3 regions of the Arthrobacter sp. CJL-S3 genome follow, and region 1 is predicted to be linked to each of the others. Evidence: riboswitches for the same ligand, from Rfam matches in the RefSeq annotation. Region 1 holds a riboswitch; each other region holds the start of a gene.
What was found. Region 1 has a riboswitch for cyclic di-AMP ahead of AC06G6_RS03575 (M23 family metallopeptidase). Riboswitches for the same ligand answer to the same signal wherever they lie in the genome.
Positions count from the first base shown of each region.

Region 1 (6,877 bases):
TGCGGCATGTCCACGAGCGCCGCCACATCGGCGGCGAGTTTCCGTCCCAGCGCGTCGCGGAGGGCCACGGGTGCGGCGGGGATGGGAGCGGCGCAGTCGAAGGCAAGCTGCCGGGCTTCCTGCCAGGTGTGCGCGAGGTGCCGATGGGGCGCAGGCTCATCCGCCGCGGCAGCTGGACTGCCGTGAGGGGGTGCAGGTGTCATGCCCCGGGGGCTTCGCTGGCCGCGTAGTCCTTGGCCAGTTTCCGGGCGACGCCCATCGCGGCCTGCATCGAGGCGGCATCCGTGGCCTGGCCGGATCCCGAGGCCAGCCCTGCCGCAAAGCCGGCAATAAACGTTGTTAGCGGCGCGGCCGGGCGCACCACGGAGTGCGCCGCCACCCCGGCCAGGGCCAGGATCTCGTTCACGTCAATCTCGACGTCTTCCAGTTCCAGGGCCTGAAGCAGGGCACGGCACCAGTCTTCGAGTGTTTCATCCTGGCTTTTCACCGTTTGCCTCCAAAGTCGAGTTCAGCGGGGGAACCCCGGGCCGGAGGCCTGGGTTATGGCTGTCGCGGTGATGGCCGTCGAAGCCATGGCCGTCATCCGGGCCGGTCACCCCCAACGCGGACGCATCGTCCCAAGTATCCACGTCATCCGTGGATCCCCGGGGGACGCTGACTTCCCGCACCTCCAGCCTAGCAAGAAGGGAGAATATCGATGCGTTGTCGAGCGCGCCGCGCTGCCTGGCGTCGGCCACGCACCGTTGTAGCGCAGCCGTGCTATATAGGCCGACCAGGGGCTGCCGGCGCCCGTCAGCAGACACCGCCATCAGCCCCTCGCCCGGTGGGGCTTCCGCGGCGGCTGCCAGCAGTGTCCCGACGGCGGCGCCCGCCCGGGGCATGTCGACGGCGAGGACCAGCGTCAGGGGTGCCGCGGCAGGATGGCGGGGGTCACGGCTGCGGTGCTCTTCGAGGGCGGAGATCCCGGCGGCGACCGCTGCGGCGGGGCCGGCGAAGGCCGGCTCCTCCCGGCAGCTCAGCACTCCCTCGGGCAGGGTTCCCGGGTCGGGCCCGACGACGGCGACGGCCGCCGCGGCGCGTGCGGCCTGCAGGGCGCGCTCCAGGAGAGTGGCGCCGTCGTGCATCAGACCGGACTTGGGCACACCTCCGAGCCGGGACGACCGGCCCCCGGCCAGGATGACAGCGTCGAATTCCATCGGCCCAGCCTAACTGGCCAGATCTCCAGTCCCGGCGCAGCGGCCGGGGCACGCCGTGTCAGGCAGCGGATTCCGGCAGGAGGAAAGGGTCCCAGGCAGGCGTCGGCTTCTCCAGTTCCTTGATCTGCCAGGTCGTGCCCTTCGGCGGCGCGGGGCTGAAGCCGAGCTTCCACCCCATTTCCCCCGGGGTATGGTCGCCTTTGGCGTTGTTGCACCGCAGGCAGGCAGCGACGAGGTTTTCCCAGGAATCTGCACCGCCCCTGGATTTGGGCTGGACATGATCGATGGTGTGGGCGGCTTTGCCGCAGTAGGCGCAGCGGTGTCCGTCCCGGCGGAGCACCCCGCGGCGGCTCACCGCCGTCACGGTGTTGTACCGGGGCCTGATGTAGCGATGCAAAAGAATCACCGAGGGCCGGCCCAGGACGTCCTGCGGCCCGACGACAGGATCGTCGCCTTCCGCCACGACGCTGGCCTTTCCGGTCAGCACAAGGACGAGCGCCCGGCGGAAGGTCACAACCGCCAGCGGTTCATATCCAGCATTCAGAACGAGAGTGCGCATCCGCATACCTCTTCACGGCCGCACCCGCCAGGGGCACGAGGGCCGGCTGCCCTCTGCATGGTCGGGCTATGGATCGACAAAACAAGAGTAAACACGGACATGCCATTTCACCGAATCTTTTTTGCCGGCCCCGCCCGTATCCGCTGAAGTTCACGTCCCGGCAACGCAAAGGACCCCTGCCGAATGGCAGGGGTCCTTGGTGCTGCTAGCAGTTGCTGTCTTAGCCGCCGACGCGGATGAAGACCGGGCCGGAGCCGACGTTGACGCTCTGCAGGGAGGTGGTTCCACCGTTCCAGCCGCCGTGGACAGCCTTGCCGCCGCCGACGTAAACAGCGATGTGGGCCAGGCCCGATCCGCCGTTCGCGTAGTAGGCGAGGTCGCCCGGCAGGGCAGCGGAGGCGCTCACGGTGCGGCCGAGGGACAGGTAACCTGCCGGCCAGCCGTGGTAGTTGATGCCTGCGGCAGCCAGCGAGTTCGTGGCGAGTGCGGTGCAGTCCTGGCCAACGCCGAGCTGGGCGTAGGCGGCAGCGGCGATCGTGGCGCCCATGCCGCTGGCAACGGCCGGAGCCTGGGTGGTGGCAGCCGCGGTGCCGGCGGCCGGGGCTGCGGTGGCGCCGACCTTGGTGCTGGCGGTCTTGGCCGTGTTTGCTGTGGGGGTCTCCTGGACCTTCACAACAGGCTTCGGGGCCTCGACGACGGGGGCCGGCGTGGTGGTGACGGCCGGCTTCTCGAAGGAGATGGCGATCGTCGAAGCGGCCGAGATGGTCGCCGGGGCGGCCGACTGGACTTCGAGGGTGGAAGCGGAGGTGGACTCGCGCTGAACGTTGGCCTCAGCAGCGTTGGCTGCGATACCGCTGGTCAGGACGAGGCCGGAGGCGGCAGCGATAACTGCGGCCTGGCGGCCCATGCCACCGGCGTTGTCGCCGACGGCCTTGGCAATGACGGCCAGCGAGTTGGTCTTGGTGACCTCGGCGCGGTGCCGTGCGTTTGCACGAGTAGTCATTAAGTTCTCTCTTTCGTGATCCTGGGTCCACGCTTTTTGGGCGCGGGCTGAGGACGCTCCGGCATCTTGGGGGTACGCCGGATCGCCCCGAAATGGGTTACTTAGCGAAGGGTGTACTGCGAAGACGCGCCAAAAGCGGGAACTGCTTGCAGGTGCATGGCCTGCGGGCCGGACTCAGCAGAGATTGAGACGGCGGTGTGAGATCCATTCCGGGCGCCACAAAGGACACGGCCGAGGTTGGATTTCAGCGGGCTCGTAAGAGCCGCGCAAGCGCGGTGACGCGCAGCATTGTGGCGTGAAGACACGAAAGTAGCCTCTCCCAATGCCTACGAGGTGAGCTGTCGGATTCGGATGGGAGTCACCCGGCCGCGCTGCTTCCTGGGAAGCTTTTGCGACTTAACCCCAAGGCCTTCAATTTCGAAGGCCAAAATTGGTTCCCCCGCCCCTGCCAGACGATGTCATGCGAACGGACCTTGAGCGGTGGCAGAGCTAGGCAATCCACTCAAGAGCGCCAACTTCGGAAAAGTTGGCGTAGGTCATACGGTACAGCAGTTGGGGCTCAATGTCACATTCAGATCACGGCGTGTCATAAGAATGCGAGAGTGTCCCATCAGCTCTGTTAGAGCCAGCCGGTCGGGTCGACGACTTCGCCGTTGACCATGACCTCGAAGTGAAGGTGGCAGCCCGTGGAGGCGCCGGTGGTGCCGCTCATCGCCACGGCAGCGCCGCGGGAGACCTGCTGGCCCACCTTGACGCTGGCGGAGGACAAGTGGTTGTAGGTGGTCTCCAGGCCGTTGCCGTGGTCGATCACCACACGGTTTCCGCCGCCATAGGGGTGCCATCCCGTGAAGGTGACCGTGCCGCTGGCGGCCGCAAGGACGGCCGTGCCGCACTGGGCGGCGTAGTCCTGGCCGCGGTGGAACTCCCCGGAGCCGCCGGTGATGGGGCTGACGCGGTATCCGAAGGGCGACGCCGTCTTCAGCTGGCCCAGGGGCGCCCCGAGGCTGCCCGAGGAGGCCGCGCGGGTGATGGAGCCGGCCGACTGGGCACTCAGGAGCTGCTTGAGCTTGCCGTCCGGGTCACTCTGGGTGGTGACGGCGGTGCGGTTGAAGTCAATTTTGGCCTCGGCGGCGGTGACATCCGGCTGGACCGTGGCGGAGAGGGATCCGGCGGTTGGGCCGGCGTCCGTGGCCATAACGGGGCCCGTGGCCGGGACGGTGACGGTGAGGACCAGTCCCGTGGCGGCCAGGGCGATACCGGCCTTTTGCCCCACGCCACTGGCGGCGGCGAAGTCCGTTACCTGGCGGAACGGGCTGCGGCGGCCCCGCCGCTCATCGCGGTGCGCGTCACGTGGGCGGTCGGCCTGGACGGCGACGGCCGGACGCGGCTCCGGAGCGGGACCGGTCGCACGGCGGCGGCCCCTGACGATCTGGGTGGTCAAAAACGGTTCCTCTCTGGAGAGCCTGCGGAGTTAGCTGTCGGATTCGGGTCAGAGAGATCAAAGACCCGGTCCGCCGAAGCAAGCATCCAGGCACAGAGGCATAAAGGAGGTCCTCGGTGGAGTGTGCTTGCCGCTGACGGACTTCACCCCAAGGCTGTTTAACAGCCGGAAGTGGTTCCCCCGCCCCTGCCAGAAGGTGGTTCTGCGACTGATCCGCTGGCAGAGTTCGGCTTCGGATCAGATAACGCTTTGGTATCGGTACTAGTGATCAACTATAGGCGATTAAGCCGTCCAGTGATAAATCCGTTACCGACCTGTGCATATCTCATGGCAGGTCCCACGAGTTGCCCGGTGAGCTTCTGTTAGCCGACGGTAACAAAGACGTGGGCCGCCACCTCGGGCGGGAGCTCCAGTGCGCCCTCGATGTCGGGCACCCGCACCGAGATGTACTCCCCCACGCGCTCCAGCGACACCAGTGCGCCGGGGCGGATGCCGCCCTCATCAAGCTGGACGAGCAGTTCGGGTTCGACCTGGATGGGCTCGGCGAGCCGATTGACCCTGATCCGGGAATCCGGTCCGTAGCCGGCCATGGCCTCCAGCAGGTTCACGACGCCGTCGGCATAGGGCTGGGACGGCAGGCCGCCCAGCTCAGCAAGGCCCGGAATCGGGTTGCCATAGGGCGAAACGGTGGGATGATTCAGCAGTTCGAAGATCCGCCGCTCCACCCGCTCACTCATGACGTGTTCCCAGCGGCAGGCTTCTTCATGCACGTAGGCCCAGTCGAGCCCGATCACATCAGCCAGGAGACGCTCGGCCAGGCGGTGCTTGCGCATGACTTCGATGGCACGTTTCCGGCCTGTTTCCGTCAGTTCCAGGTGGCGGTCGCCGGAAACAACCACCAGCCCGTCGCGTTCCATCCGGCCGATGGTCTGGGAAACGGTGGGGCCGGAGTGGCGCAGCCGCTCGGCGATGCGGGCGCGGAGGGCGACGATGTTTTCTTCTTCAAGTTCCAGAATGGTCCGAAGATACATCTCGGTTGTATCGATCAGATCCGTCATTCAGCTCAGCTCCTCGAGCGCCGTCCTTGCGTCTTCCCACCGTACCGCGTGATGCAGGCGCCCTGGCGGGGTCCGCCGTACGTTCGCAGGCCAGCTTAGCCTATTTTGAATTACTCCGGATAATCTCAGTGACCGGACTGTGACGGGCTTTTTTGCCGCCCCCGCCGGGCAGTCAGGCAGAATGAAACGCAGGGCTCCGCTGCAGCGACGCTGCCGGGCCACCTCTCGAGCCACACTTTCTGTAACAGCCGAAGATTTTGTACCAGCCGAAAATTGGAGCCACTGTGAGCGACACCAGCATCACGATTCCCGCAAACCTCCTGCCCAAGGACGGCCGGTTCGGCGCCGGACCGTCCAAGGTCCGTCCGGAGCAGATGGAAGCCCTCGCCGCGGCGTCGCAGCTGCTGGGTACCTCCCACCGCCAGGCGCCGGTCAAGAACCTGGTGGGATCGGTCCGGAACGGGCTCAGCCAGTTCTTCCGCGCCCCCGAGGGGTATGAAGTCATCCTGGGCGTCGGCGGATCGACGGCGTTCTGGGATGTCGCCAGCTTCGGCCTGGTGGAGAACAAGGCCCAGCACCTGTCCTTTGGCGAGTTTGGCTCGAAGTTCGCCTCCGCCACCAACAAGGCACCCTTCCTGGCGGACTCCACCATCATCAAGTCCGAACCGGGCACCCGCCCGGTGGCCAAAGCCGAGGCCGGCGTCGATGTTTACGCCTGGCCGCAGAACGAGACGTCCACCGGCGTTGCCGCTCCGGTCCAGCGTGTGGCCGGCGCCGACGCAGGCTCCCTCGTCCTGGTGGACGCCACCTCGGCTGCCGGCGGGCTGGATGTCGACGTCGCCGAAGCGGACGTCTACTACTTCGCCCCGCAGAAGAACTTTGCCTCCGACGGCGGCCTGTGGCTCGGCCTGTTCTCCCCGGCGGCGCTGGAACGTGCGGCGCGGATCAAGGCCGGCGGCCGCTGGATCCCGGACTTCCTGGACCTTCAGACGGCGATTGACAACTCGCGGCTGAACCAGACCTACAACACTCCGGCCCTGGCCACGCTCGTCACGCTCGAGGCCCAGGTGCAGTGGCTCAACGCGAACGGCGGACTGGACTTCGCCTCGGCGCGGACTGCGGATTCCGCCGGCCGCATCTACCGCTGGGCCGAAGCTTCGGAGTACGCCACCCCGTTCGTGGCGAAGGCCGAGGAACGCTCCAACGTCATCGCGACGATCGACTTCGATGACTCCATCGACGCCGCGGCGATCGCGAAGGTGCTCCGCGCCAACGGCATCGTCGACACGGAGCCCTACCGCAAACTGGGCCGCAACCAGCTCCGCATCGCGACCTTCGTGGCGATCGAGCCGGACGATGTGTCGGCGCTGCTGGAGTGCATCGACTTTGTGGTCGGCGAGCTGAAGAAGTAGCTCTCCGCGCCCGCGCGGCCCCCAGCCGTCAGCGGTTCGACGGCGTCGTCCGGGTTACTCCCGGGCGGCGCCGTCGGCGTCGGGGCCGCCGGGGATCCCCGGGCCGGCGGACACCACGCGGAAGTAGCGCAGCCCCCGGGCGCGCCGGTCGAACCGGATCCGCAGCTGCCGGGCCCGGACAATCCACACCAGCCCGATCAGGGCCGCG
Region 1 is NZ_CM160046.1:769,614-776,490, reverse strand. Features, by position in the region: gene AC06G6_RS03600 (molybdopterin molybdotransferase MoeA) at 1-203, opposite strand, end outside; gene AC06G6_RS03595 (DUF6457 domain-containing protein) at 200-487, opposite strand; gene mobA (molybdenum cofactor guanylyltransferase) at 471-1,196, opposite strand; gene AC06G6_RS03585 (HNH endonuclease) at 1,255-1,755, opposite strand; gene AC06G6_RS03580 (NlpC/P60 family protein) at 1,976-2,758, opposite strand; cyclic di-AMP (ydaO/yuaA leader) riboswitch at 3,068-3,229, opposite strand; gene AC06G6_RS03575 (M23 family metallopeptidase) at 3,378-4,199, opposite strand; cyclic di-AMP (ydaO/yuaA leader) riboswitch at 4,204-4,411, opposite strand; gene AC06G6_RS03570 (iron-dependent transcriptional repressor DtxR) at 4,562-5,257, opposite strand; gene serC (phosphoserine transaminase) at 5,542-6,669, shown strand; gene AC06G6_RS03560 (MFS transporter) at 6,724-6,877, opposite strand, start outside.

Region 2 (6,877 bases), 1.6 Mb from region 1:
GCGCACTGTCAGCTGCAGGCCCAGGACATCGCTCACGGCCACCACGGCCCGAAGCGAGGGGTTGCCCGTCCCAGTCTCGATGGCCCGTACGGTGCGCACCGAGGTCCCGGCCAGATGGGCCAGGTCCTCCTGTGTGATCCCGGCATCCCTGCGGGCGCTCCGGATGCTGGCTCCAATCGACGACACATCACCCATTGGGCTGCTCCATTCGGCAGGATGTTGCCGGTTGCGGACATCCAGTCCTTCTATCGTGGGGCGTCGCTTCGGTTTCGGCAAGATGCTGCCGGTTCGGATCGCATTGCCCCGTTCGCCAGCGGCTGGACGTGCGGAACGGCAAGAAGCTGCCGCCCGGCGTCGGACGATCCCTCCCCTGCCGCGGCTGCAGGGTGCGGCGTACGCTGGGAGCCCGGCCGACAGCGAACAGAAGGAGCCCGTCATGCGCAAGGTCATCTTTATGATGCAGGTGTCCCTGGACGGATTTTTCGAGGGTCCGGAGCAGGATCTGAGCTGGCACCTGGTTGATGATGAACTGCACCGCCATTTCAACGACGAGCTGCGGACCATGGGCGGCTTCCTGGACGGCCGCGTCAGCTACCAGCTGATGGCCGATTTCTGGCCGACGGCAGACCAGGACCCCTCCAACCCGGCTCCGATGGTCGAGTTCGCGGGGATCTGGCGGGACATGCCGAAAATTGTGTATTCCAGAACCCTGGCGTCGGCCGGCTGGAATACCGAGGTGGTGCACGACGTGGTCGCCGAGGAGGTGGCCAGACTCAAGGACCAGCCCGGCGGTGATCTGGCGCTGGGCGGCGCCGATCTGGCGGCATCTTTCCGGCGGCTCGGGCTGATCGACGAGTACCGGATCTACGTGCACCCGGTCCTGATCGGACGGGGCAAGGCCCTGTTCCGCGAGACGGACGCGGTCACGCCGCTCCGGCTGCTGGAGGGCCGCACGTTCGGCAACGGCGTGGTGCTGCTGCGGTATGCGGTCGAGCCGGACCCCGGACACGCAGAAGACCGGTGATCCGCTGCCCCCAAGGCAACCGATCGACCGGCCTTCGACGTGCTGTTAGCGGTGCTGCTAGCCGGCGCGGACGAACGTCACGGAGCCGGTCGCGGTCAGCCAGGACAGCGGGTGCGTCATGGTGGCGTTGACGCCGTTCATTCCGCCGCTGATGGCCTGGCCGTTGCCGGCGTAGATCGCGACGTGGCCGGACTGGACGATGATGTCGCCGGGCAGGGGTGACGCGACGACCTTGCCGTACTTCAGGAAGGCCTGCGGGCCGATGTTGCCCACCGGGATGCCGGCCGAGTTCAGGGCCTTCTCCACGACAGCGGTGCAGTCCTGGGTGATGCCGATCTGGCCGTACGCCACGGCCAGCAGGGTGGCGTTCACTCCACCGGCTGCCGGGGCAGCTGCGGGGGCGGGTGCCGGTGCGGCCTGGACCTTGACGGTCGCCTTGGCAGCGGGGGCGGCGGCCGGGGCCGGCGCCGGTGCTGCGGGGGCCTTCGGGGCCGCCACGGGCTTGGGCGCCTCGACTACGGGCGCCGGCGTGGTGGCAACAGCCGGGCGCTCGAAGGTGATCTGGACTGTCGAGTCCGCCAGGACGGGCGCGGAGACCTGACCCTTGACGTCAACTGCCGACGCCGGTGCCGAGTCCCGCTCGGTCGGTACATCGGCTGCATTCGCGGCCATGGCGCCGCTGAGCACCATTCCGGAAGCGGCTACGAGAACCGCGGCCTGGCGGCCAATGGTGCTGGCGGTGCGGCGGTTGGTGCGAAGGGCGGCGCGTTTGGGCGCACGGGTATTGATAAAAGTCATTGAAAGAGCCTCTCCCAATGCCTGCGAGGTGAGCTGTCGGATTCGGATGGGAGGCACCCGGCCGCGTTGGCCCGTTCATGACGGACCGTGCGGCTTCACCCCAAGACCCCTGGAGAACAGCGGGTCAAAATTGGTTTCCCCGTCTCTGCCGGACGTTGCTGCGAGTTATCCCCAGGCCGCGGCAGAGTTAGGCAATCGGCTGGGAAGAGCCCGTCTCGGAAACAACAGGCACCTAACAACGGTAACGGAATGATTACGGGCTGTCACATCGAGCCCAGGTCGGCCTGTGGCCGCCGTTTGTGCTACGGACGCCGCTGGAACCTGCCCCGGGCATAGGATGATGCCATCACCGTTCGCCCGAAACGGAGGCCCGAAAATGGACAGCCCCGACCTCACCCGGCACTGTGTCGCCATCTGCCAGCTGAGCACTCAGCCGCAGGAGGACTTCAACGTCAACACCGAACTGCTGGTGCTGGAAAACGGGGAGGTCCACGTTTCCACCTGGGACGCCGAGCCCCGCGACGGAGGCTTCGACGTGCATGTCCTGAACGACCGTGTCGACGCCCTCGGCTTTATGGTGATTACCGACTGGGAGTTCTTTGACGAAAAGGCCTATGCCGTGGTGGAACGCCGGCCCGGAAGGTAAGTCCGATTCCAATTCGGCAGCAGGCCCGGTAAACCTCCGATTCCAATCCCGACGCGATTTTGACATATTGCAGGCGTCATTTAATTACACCTTGGAGATTGGACACGGAACGTATTAACGGAGCGGCCTCGGCTGTTGTCAATTTGAGAAGTCTTCTGGACGAAATGTCCAAAGTCGCCTGCACGGCCACCACAGGTGCGCAAGGGGAACGCTAAGCGGGCATCAATGGAGGGCAGGCCGCGAGTACTGTTGACTGGTGTTTGAACCGCGTCAGCTCAGTGAAAATGTCAGTATGCGCACATTGCGTGCGAGTGATGCGTCAGCGCTTGCCGATGCGTATGTGCGCAACCGTGAGTACCTTTCGACTTGGGAACCGGTGCGAACCGAGGAGTACTACACCGAAGCTTGGCAGGCTGCGGATATTGCGAGCCGCCTTGTTGTGGCTGGTGCCGGGGAAGGGTTCCCCTTTGGGTTATTTGCTGGCGACATTCTTGTCGGCCGATTCAACTTGTCCGGCATCGTGCGAGGACCCTTCCAGAGTGCAGGGCTAGGTTACTGGGTGGATAGCAACTACGCGGGCCGTGGTCTGGCATCCGCTGCCGTCCAGACGATCGTCGAAACGGCACGTGACGTACTTGGCCTGCACCGCTTAGAGGCGAGCACTCTCTTGCACAATGCTGGTTCACAACGGGTGCTATTAAAGGCGGGATTCCGGCAGATTGGGATGGCTCCACAGTACTTGGAAATTGCCGGGAAATGGCAGGACCACAACCTTTACCAGGTTGTCCTTCACGAATAGGACCCTGACCTGCCGTCTACAAAAATCCAGCGCTAATTACGACTCTCCCCGTTTAGGGATCCTTTCCCGGGCACTAGAACGCACCACTACGGCTCGCCTGTATGGCCGCGCCTACCGTCGCTTTGGACAACAAACCGTGGCCCATGCCGCCGCCACCTCTCAGCCTGTGCCGGACGCTGAGAAGCAGCCACTCTATAACTGGGCCGTCATGCTCAAGAAGGTGGGACAGTCTAGGATTTTCCGCATGCTATCTCCAGACGAAATTGCTGGTTTACCGGTCGAAGAGTACGGGTTTCCGGGCCCCCTGCGAGATGCACTCGTGGGGTGACCGAGGTCCGAGTAGTGCCTCTCGGCGCCGTTGATGCGGCTCACGCCATCGACGAAGGCGAGGGTTACCAGGCAGTCTCCGACTGGCGTGCAGGCCACGAGGAATTCTGGCACAGCCCCGATTTTCGGGCCGCCATGCGTGACCCCGCCTTTGCGGTCTCGGACTCGACGGAAGCTGTCTTAGTGCGCTTCCGTGTCCCGTCGAGCGCTGAACTCCCAGCAAAAGTCGGGCCTAGTTAGTGCGCAGGGAAGGATCCTTTCTCCGAGTTCGAATACGCCTGGGCGTGATGACCTCCCGTTAGTTCAGGCACATGCGGCAGGCCGTTCTAAGAAAGGTTCGCCACACATGTTTTCCCTACAGGCGCGGGAGCCAGCCGAGGTCGCGGACATGGAACGTCCGCGCAGGCGTCACGTACTCGGTCATGACCCCGTATTTGGTGTTAACGAACGCAGACCCGGTGACGCGGGGGTCTTCAGTGGAAATTAGGGCAAGCCTGGCTCCTTCATCTTCCGCTTCAGCTCCCGCCACCCGGAAGTCGTCCGGGATGCCGCCCCAGATGCGCATGGACAACGGGAAGAACAATGCGATTTCCGGGGGGAGGTAATCGTCCCGGTCCCGGGGCGCCTGATCGACCTTCCCGGTGGCGTACTCGATCCTGCCGCCAGTGGCGGGTGTGAATGACCAGGTTTTGTTTTCGTCGGTGACCGTCCAGATCCTGTCGTTGTAGCTGACCATGACCTCTGCCGACCGTGTGGCGCCATCTTCCAGGTTCACCTGATCGACGGTGCCGCCCAGCCTGCGCTGCATGAGGGAGCTGCGCACGGCGGTCAGAATCGACAACAGGGCCTCAAAGGATTCGTCCACAACGGGTGTCCTCTACATGGGGAACAGTTGACAGGATTTTGGATGCCAACCTATCCGAAAAGCTGTGACGTGCTGATCATATCTGCGTGACCCCGCGATATTCTGCTCCAAGCGGCTGAACCTTGCCCCCGGCCATGGCCTTGGGTGCGTTGCCCCACCATAGCGTTGTGGCTTCTGGGAAGCATGCTGGGTCTCGGCTGGCAGACCTGGCTGCTGACCCCAAGGGCCGCCGTTGGCGCAGCGGCCGCCATTGGCCGTTGGGCAATCCGCAAGGACGTCCTGTCCTCGGCTTCTACAACCGCCCCGACTGACCGCCCGCTGCACGATCCTTCACAGGCGGCGTCTGACTGCCACCGCTTGTACGAGTGGAAGCGGGATCAATCGGCGATACCTGCAGGGAATCCGAAGGAGATGATCCCCGGCATTCCTGACCTGAGTGACTCAAAAACGTGGAGCTCATGTGGAACCACCGATGTCGGCAAGTCATCGAGGTGGAACCATCTGAGATCGGAAGCCTTGCCTTGCTCCATAAGGCGTGGCTGGGACGGCCAGGCCGTGCACTGGAAGAAGAAGTCCACTCTCCCCATATGCGTTTCGTCCTGCTTCCGGTGCATGACGACCAATGGCAAAAGCGAATTCGCGGTGATTGCGACGCCAAGCTCTTCCTGGACTTCCCGGGCGGCTGCCTCATGAGCAGACTCATGGGCTTCAACGTGGCCGGCGGCCGCTGTGGCCCAATACCCATCAAGGTATCCAGTTCCCCGGCGCAGCTGCAGAAGTACAAAATCGCCGCGCCTGAAGATGACATAGCTGACTGGCGTTAGCTGCCGTCGGCCATCGTTCACCGGGCATCAGGCGCGATCGGCCGAGCGATGACGCGACGTTCAACCTCATCCGCAAGTTCTGCGACCGGCCGACGCCCATCGAGTTCGAGCGTTGCGCCGTTTCGGAGCAGTGGTTCGACGTCGAGAACATACCGGCGGATCGCAGACTGGTCATCCTCGGACCTGCCATATCGATTGTTCGTACGGACCGAGACCCGGTCAATCAGGACTTCCACCGGTGCGCTCAAGAGAACGACAGCAGCGAAACGGTCGTAGAAACGTCTTTGATTCTCGACAGTTCCCGAGACGACCAGGGACAAATCCGACGCGAGAAGTGCAGACATGCGTGGTTCATCCCAAGTGCCGTCCGGGAGCACCCAGCCGTCGTAGTCCGTGTCGATAGTTCGATAGCCCCGCCGGGACAACTCCTGCAGCACAGTCGTTTTTCCTGCCCCTGACATGCCGGTGATTAGAACTCGAGCCATGACAGCCAGCCTATTCGGTTCGTACCCGGTGTGACTGTTAACCCCGAACGGCGATTAAGTCGCAAACTTGAAATGGCGGTTTTGCCATTCCGTTTGCGGAACCCCTAGCGGGACATTTGCGTAAAGCAGCTAACGTAGCCAGCATGGCTATGCATGATGATGAGTTGCACATTGACGAGCAAGTCGCTCGCCAGCTAATCATCGACCAGTTTCCGGAATGGAACTTTAAATGTGTCCGTCGCATTACAACGGACGGAACTGAGAACGCCATCTTTCGAATAGGCGCCGGCCTTACGGCACGATTCCCGCTGCGCTCCGCCGATCCAACCGATTTGAGGGCGGAGCTCGCCCGGGAAGCTGCGGCAATGCGCGAGTTGGCCGCATGTTGTCCGGTCGCGACACCGGCGCCTGTTGCCATGGGCGATCCGGGTTACGGCTATCCATTGCCGTGGACTGTTCAGACCTGGATCCACGGGGCTGTTGCAGCACCCCACGACTTAGCGCACTCTGAAATGTTTGCCCATGACCTCGTGGACCTCATACGTTCGCTTCGCGCTGCCGACACTAAGGGAGGCCACTTCGCCGGCTCTGGGCGTGGTGGAGACCTTCATGATTCCGATGCGTGGATGGAAGTCTGTTTCCGAGAAAGTGATGGACTACTTCCGGTCGATCGGCTCCGCGCACTCTGGGCGGAATTCCGGAGCCTGCCAAATGACGCCCCCGAGGTGATGACGCACGGTGATTTGATTCCCGGCAATCTCCTCGTTGGGAACGGCCGATTGGTTGGCGTGCTGGATGGCGGGGGTTTCGCTCCGGCCGACCCATCACTCGATCTTGTCGCCGCATGGCACATGCTCGATGACGAGAGGAGGTCAAGCCTCCGCAGTGAGCTGGCTTGCGATGACCTTGAGTGGTGGCGCGGAGCCGCGTGGGCATTCCAGCAGGCGATGGGCCTGGTGTGGTACTACTGGGAGACGAACCCAAGGATGAGCGCGCTTGGGCAGGCCACCTTGGCGCGCATCCTCAACGACCCGGTACTTTCGGCGCTTACCTCCGCTAGCCCAGGTGCCCGTTAGCCGATCCTCTACTGACGCAGTGGTACGTCGGTT
Region 2 is NZ_CM160046.1:2,414,539-2,421,415, forward strand. Features, by position in the region: gene AC06G6_RS10960 (helix-turn-helix transcriptional regulator) at 1-195, opposite strand, end outside; gene AC06G6_RS10965 (dihydrofolate reductase family protein) at 437-1,024, shown strand; gene AC06G6_RS10970 (C40 family peptidase) at 1,082-1,822, opposite strand; cyclic di-AMP (ydaO/yuaA leader) riboswitch at 1,827-1,995, opposite strand; gene AC06G6_RS10975 (hypothetical protein) at 2,199-2,468, shown strand; gene AC06G6_RS10980 (GNAT family N-acetyltransferase) at 2,725-3,267, shown strand; gene AC06G6_RS10985 (ASCH domain-containing protein) at 3,610-3,834, shown strand; gene AC06G6_RS10990 (hypothetical protein) at 3,950-4,459, opposite strand; gene AC06G6_RS10995 (NUDIX domain-containing protein) at 4,837-5,304, opposite strand; gene AC06G6_RS11000 (AAA family ATPase) at 5,301-5,768, opposite strand; gene AC06G6_RS11005 (aminoglycoside phosphotransferase family protein) at 5,912-6,844, shown strand; gene AC06G6_RS11010 (GNAT family N-acetyltransferase) at 6,853-6,877, opposite strand, start outside.
Region 2: it holds a riboswitch for cyclic di-AMP, as region 1 does, so the genes downstream of both, AC06G6_RS10970 (C40 family peptidase) here and AC06G6_RS03575 (M23 family metallopeptidase) in region 1, are expected to answer to the same signal.

Region 3 (6,877 bases), 150 kb from region 1:
AGGGGCGGATCCGCCGGGTCCCGGCCAACGGCCGGCTCGACCAGCAGCGCTACGCCTACGAACTGTGGAACCTGCCGCCCAGCCCCCTCGACGACGACCAGGCCCGCACCGAACTGGTCCGCCGCTACTTGGGCTGGACCGGCGGGGCCACGTTCAAACAGTCGCAGTGGTTCACGGGTTTCACCGTGGCGCAGAGCAAGGCGGCGCTGGCCGCCGTCGGCGCGGTGGAGGTTCTCACCGCCGCCGGGGAGACGCTGTGGATGCTGCCCGACGACGTCGAACAACTCGCCGCCTTCCAGGAGCCGGAGGAGGAGCAGATCCAACTGCTCGCCGGAACGGACTCCCTCGCGCTGCTGCGGCGCAATGCCGCCGATCTGCTGGCTGAAGAGGACCGGCACACGAATACGCTGGGCTCGCTGGCGCTGCAGGCGGACCTCCCGGACCATCCCATCGTCGACCGGGGCCGGATCATCGGGCTGTGGCAGTACGATCCCGGCCAGGAGCGGATCGTGCCCTGGGTGTTCCACGGCCCCACACCGGCCGTGACCCGGCGGATCGCCGAGGTCGAGGACTGGATCCGCGAGGACCTGGGTGACTTCCGCGCCTTCAGCCTCGACTCACCGGCCACCCGGCAGAAGCGGATCGACAACCTGGCGGCCGCCGCAACAGGCTCCGCCGCCGTCAGCTAGCGCCGGAAGCCGCAGGCACGGGGGAGCGGCGGTGGCCAGGGCTCAGACGCCGCGGTGGGCGGCGAAGAAGTCCTGCAGCAGCGCCGCGCACTCCTGCTCCCTGACGCCGCCGTACACTTCCACCCAGTGGTTGAGCCGGCGCTCGCGGAGGATGTCGAACACGGAGCCGGCAGCCCCGGCCTTCTCGTCCCAGGCGCCGAACACCACCCGCGGGATCCGGGCCAGCACGACCGCCCCGGCGCACATGGCGCAGGGCTCCAGGGTGACCACCAGGGTGCAGTCGGCCAGCCGCCAGCCGTCCCCGGCGCTCCCGTCCCGGGCGCTGAGTTCCTGCAGCCGCGCCGCGGCCTCGCGGATGGCCACCATCTCGGCGTGCGCCGTCGGGTCCCCGAGGGCCTCCCGCTCGTTGCGGCCGCTGCCGAGCACGGCGCCGTCGGGTCCGATGACGACGGCGCCGATCGGCACGTCCGCCGTGGTCAGCGCGGCACGCGCCTCGGCGAGGGCAAGACCCATCCATTCGGCATGGCGGGGCTCGGGGGAAGTCATGGCTCAATGATAGTTTCGATGCTAAGCAAGCTGTGCAGCAAAGCTGCCGACGACAACAAGCGGGAGATATTGTGAACACCGGGTCGGAGAGCTGGATAACGCATCGTTGGGGAAAATGGGTGGTGCCCTACGCCGCGCTGTGGGCCACCATGCTCATCGGCGGCGTCGTGGTGCTCGTCCTGGCGCTGCTGAGCGCCGAGGTTTATGACGACGTCGTTGACGACGCCGGGCTGGCGAACCTGGACAAGCCCACCCTGGGGATGATGGAACAGCTCCGCAGTCCCGGCCTCGATTCGTTCGTGACGGGGTTCACCAACATCGGGGGCGGGATCGGGATGCCCATTCTGGGCAGCCTCCTCACCGCGTGGCTCATCTGGAGCAGCCGGACCTGGCGGCCGCTGATTTTGATCGGGGGTGCCGCAGCCGTCTCCGTGACCGCGACCTCGCTGGGCAAGACACTGATCGGCAGGACCCGCCCGGACCACTCCGACGCCGTCCCGCCCTACGAATCCTCGCCGTCGTTTCCGAGCGGCCACACGCTCAACACCACGGTGGTGATCGGGCTCGTGGTCTACCTCGCGTGCCTGCAGGTCCACAGCACCGTCGCCCGGGTCAGCCTGATAGTGGCCGGCGGTGCCTTCATCTTCGCGATGGGCATGAGCAGGGTCTATCTGGGCCACCACTGGATGACCGACGTGATCATCGGGTGGGTACTGGGCCTGGCCTGGGTCGGGATCGTCATTCTGGCGCACCGGCTGTTCCACGTGATCCGGCACCGGGAACATGCCGGCCCCGCGCCCACGTTCGACCACCCGGCGCACCTGCACGACGGAGCCGCCGGCGGGAGTGCTCCGGAGGACAAGGACGACGTCGGCGCCCGCGGTCCCACGGGCGGGCCCCCGGCCGCCGGGTGATAGTTTTGACCCATGCGCACTCTCGTTGTGGACCACCCGCTGGTCGCCCATAAGCTCACCGTTCTGCGGGACAAGAACACCCCGTCGCCGGTTTTCCGCCAGCTCACCGAGGAACTCGTCACGCTCCTGGCGTACGAGGCCACCCGCGAAGTGCGCACCGAGCCGGTGACCATCGAGACGCCGGTCAGCACCACCATCGGCACCGCCTTCACCAAGCCCACCCCGCTGGTGGTTCCCATCCTCCGGGCCGGGCTCGGCATGCTCGAGGGCATGACCAAGCTGGTCCCCACGGCCGAGGTCGGGTTCCTGGGCATGGCCCGCGATGAAGAGACCCTGGACATCATCACCTACGCGGAGCGTCTGCCGGAGGACCTCACCGACCGCCAGATCTTCGTCCTGGACCCCATGCTGGCCACCGGCGGCACGCTGCGCGAGGCGATCAAGTTCCTCTTCAAGCGCGGCGCGTCCGACGTCACCTGCATCTGCCTGCTGGCCGCCCCGGAAGGCCTCGCGAAGCTGGAAGAAGAGCTCGCGGACGCCAATGTGACGATCGTGCTCGCCTCGATCGACGAGAAGCTCAACGAGAAGTCCTACATCGTGCCGGGCCTGGGCGACGCGGGCGACCGCCTCTACGGCGTGGCCGGCTGACCCAGCCGCCCGGCGTCGGGCCTGGCCCCTTGGCCGCTTCCTCGCCCCTGAGCCTTCGCAAGGGAGCCTGGCCTACCGGAATGCACTGCCCGGTACTAGCCTGAGCCCCATGGATTGGAAACTAGAACTCGTTTTTGTTCCCGTGTCCGATGTGGACCGCGCGAAGGATTTCTACGTCAACAAGGTGGGCTTCAATGCCGACTTCGACGAGCGGCCCACGGACGGCATCCGGTTCGTCCAGCTGACCCCGCCGGGCTCCGGCTGCTCGATCGCCATCGGCGAGGGCCTCTCGGACGCCCCGCCGGGCACCGCCCCCAGCCTGCAGCTCGTGGTCAGCGACATCCAGGCGGCCCACCGGCAGCTCAAGGACCGCGGCGTGGACGTCAGCGACGTCGACGTGCAGGACTGGGGGCATTTTGTTTACTTCGCCGACCCCGACGGCAACAAATGGGCCGTGCAGTACATCCCGAACCGTCCCAACGGCTAGGCAGCTGGCTGCCTCTGCCGAGTGTTTAGTACCAGTTGTTGGCGTAGTGGAAGTTCAGGGCGCCGCACGGTGAGCCGTAACGATCCTGGATGTACTGCAGTCCCCAGTTGATCTGGGTCCGGTAGTTTGTCCGGTAGTCCGCGCCCGCGCTGGCCATCTTCTCGGCCGGCAGCGACTGGACGACGCCGTAGGCCCCGCTGCTCGGGTTCGTGGCGGTCGTCTCCCAGTCCGATTCCTTGGTCCAGAGCTTCATCAGGCACGGCATCTGGCTCTGGGCCCAGCCATAGGAGCCCAGCTGGCCGGCCGCGTACGCCTGGGCGCCGGCAGGATCATCGATGGCAACGGGGGCCGGTGCAGGTGCCGGTGCCGGGGCAGGTTCCGGAGCGGGGGCCGGGGCCGGGGCAGCGGGCGGCGCCGGCGCCGGGGCTTCGGCAGGTGCCACCGCGGCCGGCGGGGCCGGAGCGTCGGTGCGGGTGACGGCCTGGTTTTCGACCCGGACGCGTTCAAAATCAAGGTGCGTCAGCGGATCCGCTGTGGCGGCTGCCTGCGTGGAACTGCCCGCGTCGGCATTGCGGGCGGCCGTCTCGGACGCCTGGCCGGCCGCGCCGGCCCCCACGAGCACCGCGCAGGCGGCGACAACAACGGCCGCCCGGCGGCCGGTCGAGCCGGCGTGGTGGGCAAGCCGGGCCAGGGCTGATGCGGGCTTCAGCCGGCTCGCCGCGGTGACGCGACAGCTTGGAGCTGGTGGAGTTTGCGGTGCCGTCAGGGCGCGTTTGTACCTTGGATTCAGTCATGAATGCCTCTCAACGCCTGCGGAGTTAGCTGTCGGGTTCGGGTGAGGTCACCCGGCCGCACGGAAACTCACGTGTCGGCTTCACCCCAAGGGCGTGCAGAAAATGCCCGGGAACTCTGGGTCCCCCGCCTCTGCCTGTCCAGCGGAATCCGGGAGGCGGCAGAGCTTGGCGTACATCCGGATATGCGGCCCTAGTGATGGCCGCACTCTAAAAACCGTACAGGAGTTGGGAGTCTAAGTCACATTTTGGTAACAGGAATCACGACGGCGGCGGGGCGGCTTGCGCCCTGACCAGCGTCGACATTGATTCGTCAGGCCGTGGGCGGAGCCTCCGGCAGCCGGACGGTGAACTCGGTCCGGCCGGGCATCGAGGTCACACTGACGGTCCCGCCATGGGCCTCGACAATCGACTGCACGATCGACAGTCCCAGCCCGCTGGTTCCCTCGGCGGAAGCGCTCGTCGCGGGGGCAGTGGTAGTAGCGACTCCGGCGGCCGACTCGGCCGACTCGGGCGGCCGCGGCGGGTGCAGCGGACGTCGCGGCAGGGACCCCCTGCCGGTTGCCGGCGTCGTGAGGGCCACCGGATTCTTGCGGGAAGCGTCCGCGCGCGTGAAGCGTGCAAAGACCCGGTCCACGAACCCGGGGGCAATCCCGGGGCCGTTGTCCGTTACGGTCACCACGGCATATCCGTCCGCGGACCGCTTGACCCCGGTCACCACCGTTGTGCCGGGACCCGTGTGTTTGCGCGCGTTGGAGAGCAGGTTCGCCAGCACCTGATGCAGTTGGGTCGCGTCACCGCGGACCACTACAGGCTCTTCCGGGAGCTCCAGGTGCCAGACCCGGTCCGGGGCCATGACCTTCTCGTCGCTGACCGTCTCGATGGCCAGCTGGGTGAGGTCCACCTCGCTGAGCTTGAGCGGCTGGCCCTCATCCAGCCGGGCGAGCAGGAGCAGGTCCTCCACCAGGGTGGTCATGCGTTCGGACTGGCTCTGCACCCGAGCCAGGGACTTCTGGCCGTCAGGGGTGAAGTGTTCGGTCATCCGCATCAGTTCTGTGTAGCCGCGGATGGCGGTCAGGGGGGTGCGCAGTTCATGCGAGGCATCCGCGACGAACTGGCGGACCTTCATCTCGCTCTTCTGCCGGGCCTCCAGTGCATTGGAGACGTTGTCCAGCATCATGTTCAGGGCATGGCCGACACTTCCCACCTCAGTGCCCGGATGCGCTGCGGACGCCGGCACGCGCACGGCAAGTCCCACCTCTCCGGCGTCGAGCGGCAGCCGGGAGACCTGCGTCGCCACCTCAGAGAGCTGATCGAGCGGCTTCATGGTCCTGCGGATCAGCGCCGTCCCGGCCAGCCCGATGACCAGGAGCCCGCCCGTGGACACGAGCACCATGGTCCAGACCATGGTGGCCAGCGTGTTCTGCTTCTCGGCGAGCGGCAGGCCGGTCACGATCACGTCGCCGTCCGGGGTCTTGGCGGCCACGAGCCGGTAGTCCCCGGCGGACAAGGTCCGGTCCACCGGCAGGTTCCACGGGCTAAGCTCCAGGAGCACCTCGTCGTCGTCGTCGGTGAGGGATTCCCGGGTGGCGTCCTCGGAGAGGAACCCGGCGCTGCGGACCGAGTCGTCATCGATTCGCGCGGTCAGGGTGCCGATGGCCTGTCCCCGCGCCTCCAGGGGATCGGAACGGCCGGAGCGGCCAAAGTCGCGGGCGCGGACCGCTGCCTGTTCCAGCTGGGTGTCGAGCTGTTTGGTCAGGAAGAAGTCCATTGAGGCATAGCTGACGACACCGACGGCCCCGCAGATCGCAACCAGCAGGGCCATGGCGACAAGGACGAGCCGGGTGCGCAGGTGCCAGGTGGACGGGTTACGCCAGTTGAGCCCGGAGGGGCGGCTCTTGGCGGGGCGTTCGGGCACGGATCAGTCCGCCGGTTTCAGGACGTAGCCGGCGCCGCGCACCGTGTGGATCATGGGCGGGTGGTTGGCATCAACCTTCTTGCGGAGGTAGGAAATGTAGAGCTCCACGATGTTGGCCTGCCCGCCGAAGTCGTAGTCCCAGACCCGGTCCAGGATCTGGGCCTTGCTGACGACCCGTTTCGGGTTCTCCATGAGGTAGCGCAGCAGCTCGAACTGGGTGGCCGTGAGGTGCAGTTCCTCGCTGGCGCGCCGGACCTCCCTGGTGTCGATGTTCAGGACGAGGTCCCCGACGACGAGTTCGGCGGTGTCCATCGCAGCCACTCCGGACCGCTGGACCAGCCGGTGCAGCCGCAGCAGCACCTCCTCTATGCTGAAGGGCTTGGTCACGTAGTCATCCCCGCCCGCTGCCAGCCCGGTAATGCGGTCCTGGACGGCGTCCTTTGCTGTCAGGAACAGGGCCGGTACCTCCGGCGCGAAGGCGCGGATCCTGCTGAGCAGCTCAACGCCGTCGAAGCCGGGAAGCATCACATCGAGCACTAGCACGTCGGGGCGGAACTCCTTGGCAAGTTTCACCGCTTCGGGGCCGTCAGCGGCGACGGCAACGGACCATCCCGCCATGCGCAGCCCCATGCTCATGAGCTCGGAGAGGCTGGGTTCGTCGTCCACGACCAGGGCGCGGATGGGGGAGCCATCCGGATGGGTGAGCTGGGGGAGATTATTGGTCATGGAGTGCGAAGTGGCCATGGGACAACTCTCCGATCTGCCGGTTAAGTGCGGCTTTGGGGATCCTGTGCGGCGCCTGTGAATCCCAGCCTAGCGAGCCGGACATCCCGGGGACTGCCGGCGGGCCGCGCATTTTTTCTTGGCCGGGGGTGACCACTCTG
Region 3 is NZ_CM160046.1:623,381-630,257, forward strand. Features, by position in the region: gene AC06G6_RS02945 (DNA glycosylase AlkZ-like family protein) at 1-689, shown strand, start outside; gene AC06G6_RS02950 (nucleoside deaminase) at 732-1,235, opposite strand; gene AC06G6_RS02955 (phosphatase PAP2 family protein) at 1,355-2,149, shown strand; gene upp (uracil phosphoribosyltransferase) at 2,162-2,797, shown strand; gene AC06G6_RS02965 (glyoxalase superfamily protein) at 2,907-3,284, shown strand; gene AC06G6_RS02970 (aggregation-promoting factor C-terminal-like domain-containing protein) at 3,310-3,900, opposite strand; cyclic di-AMP (ydaO/yuaA leader) riboswitch at 4,080-4,232, opposite strand; gene AC06G6_RS02975 (sensor histidine kinase) at 4,389-5,993, opposite strand; gene AC06G6_RS02980 (response regulator transcription factor) at 5,997-6,737, opposite strand.
Region 3: it holds a riboswitch for cyclic di-AMP, as region 1 does, so the genes downstream of both, AC06G6_RS02970 (aggregation-promoting factor C-terminal-like domain-containing protein) here and AC06G6_RS03575 (M23 family metallopeptidase) in region 1, are expected to answer to the same signal.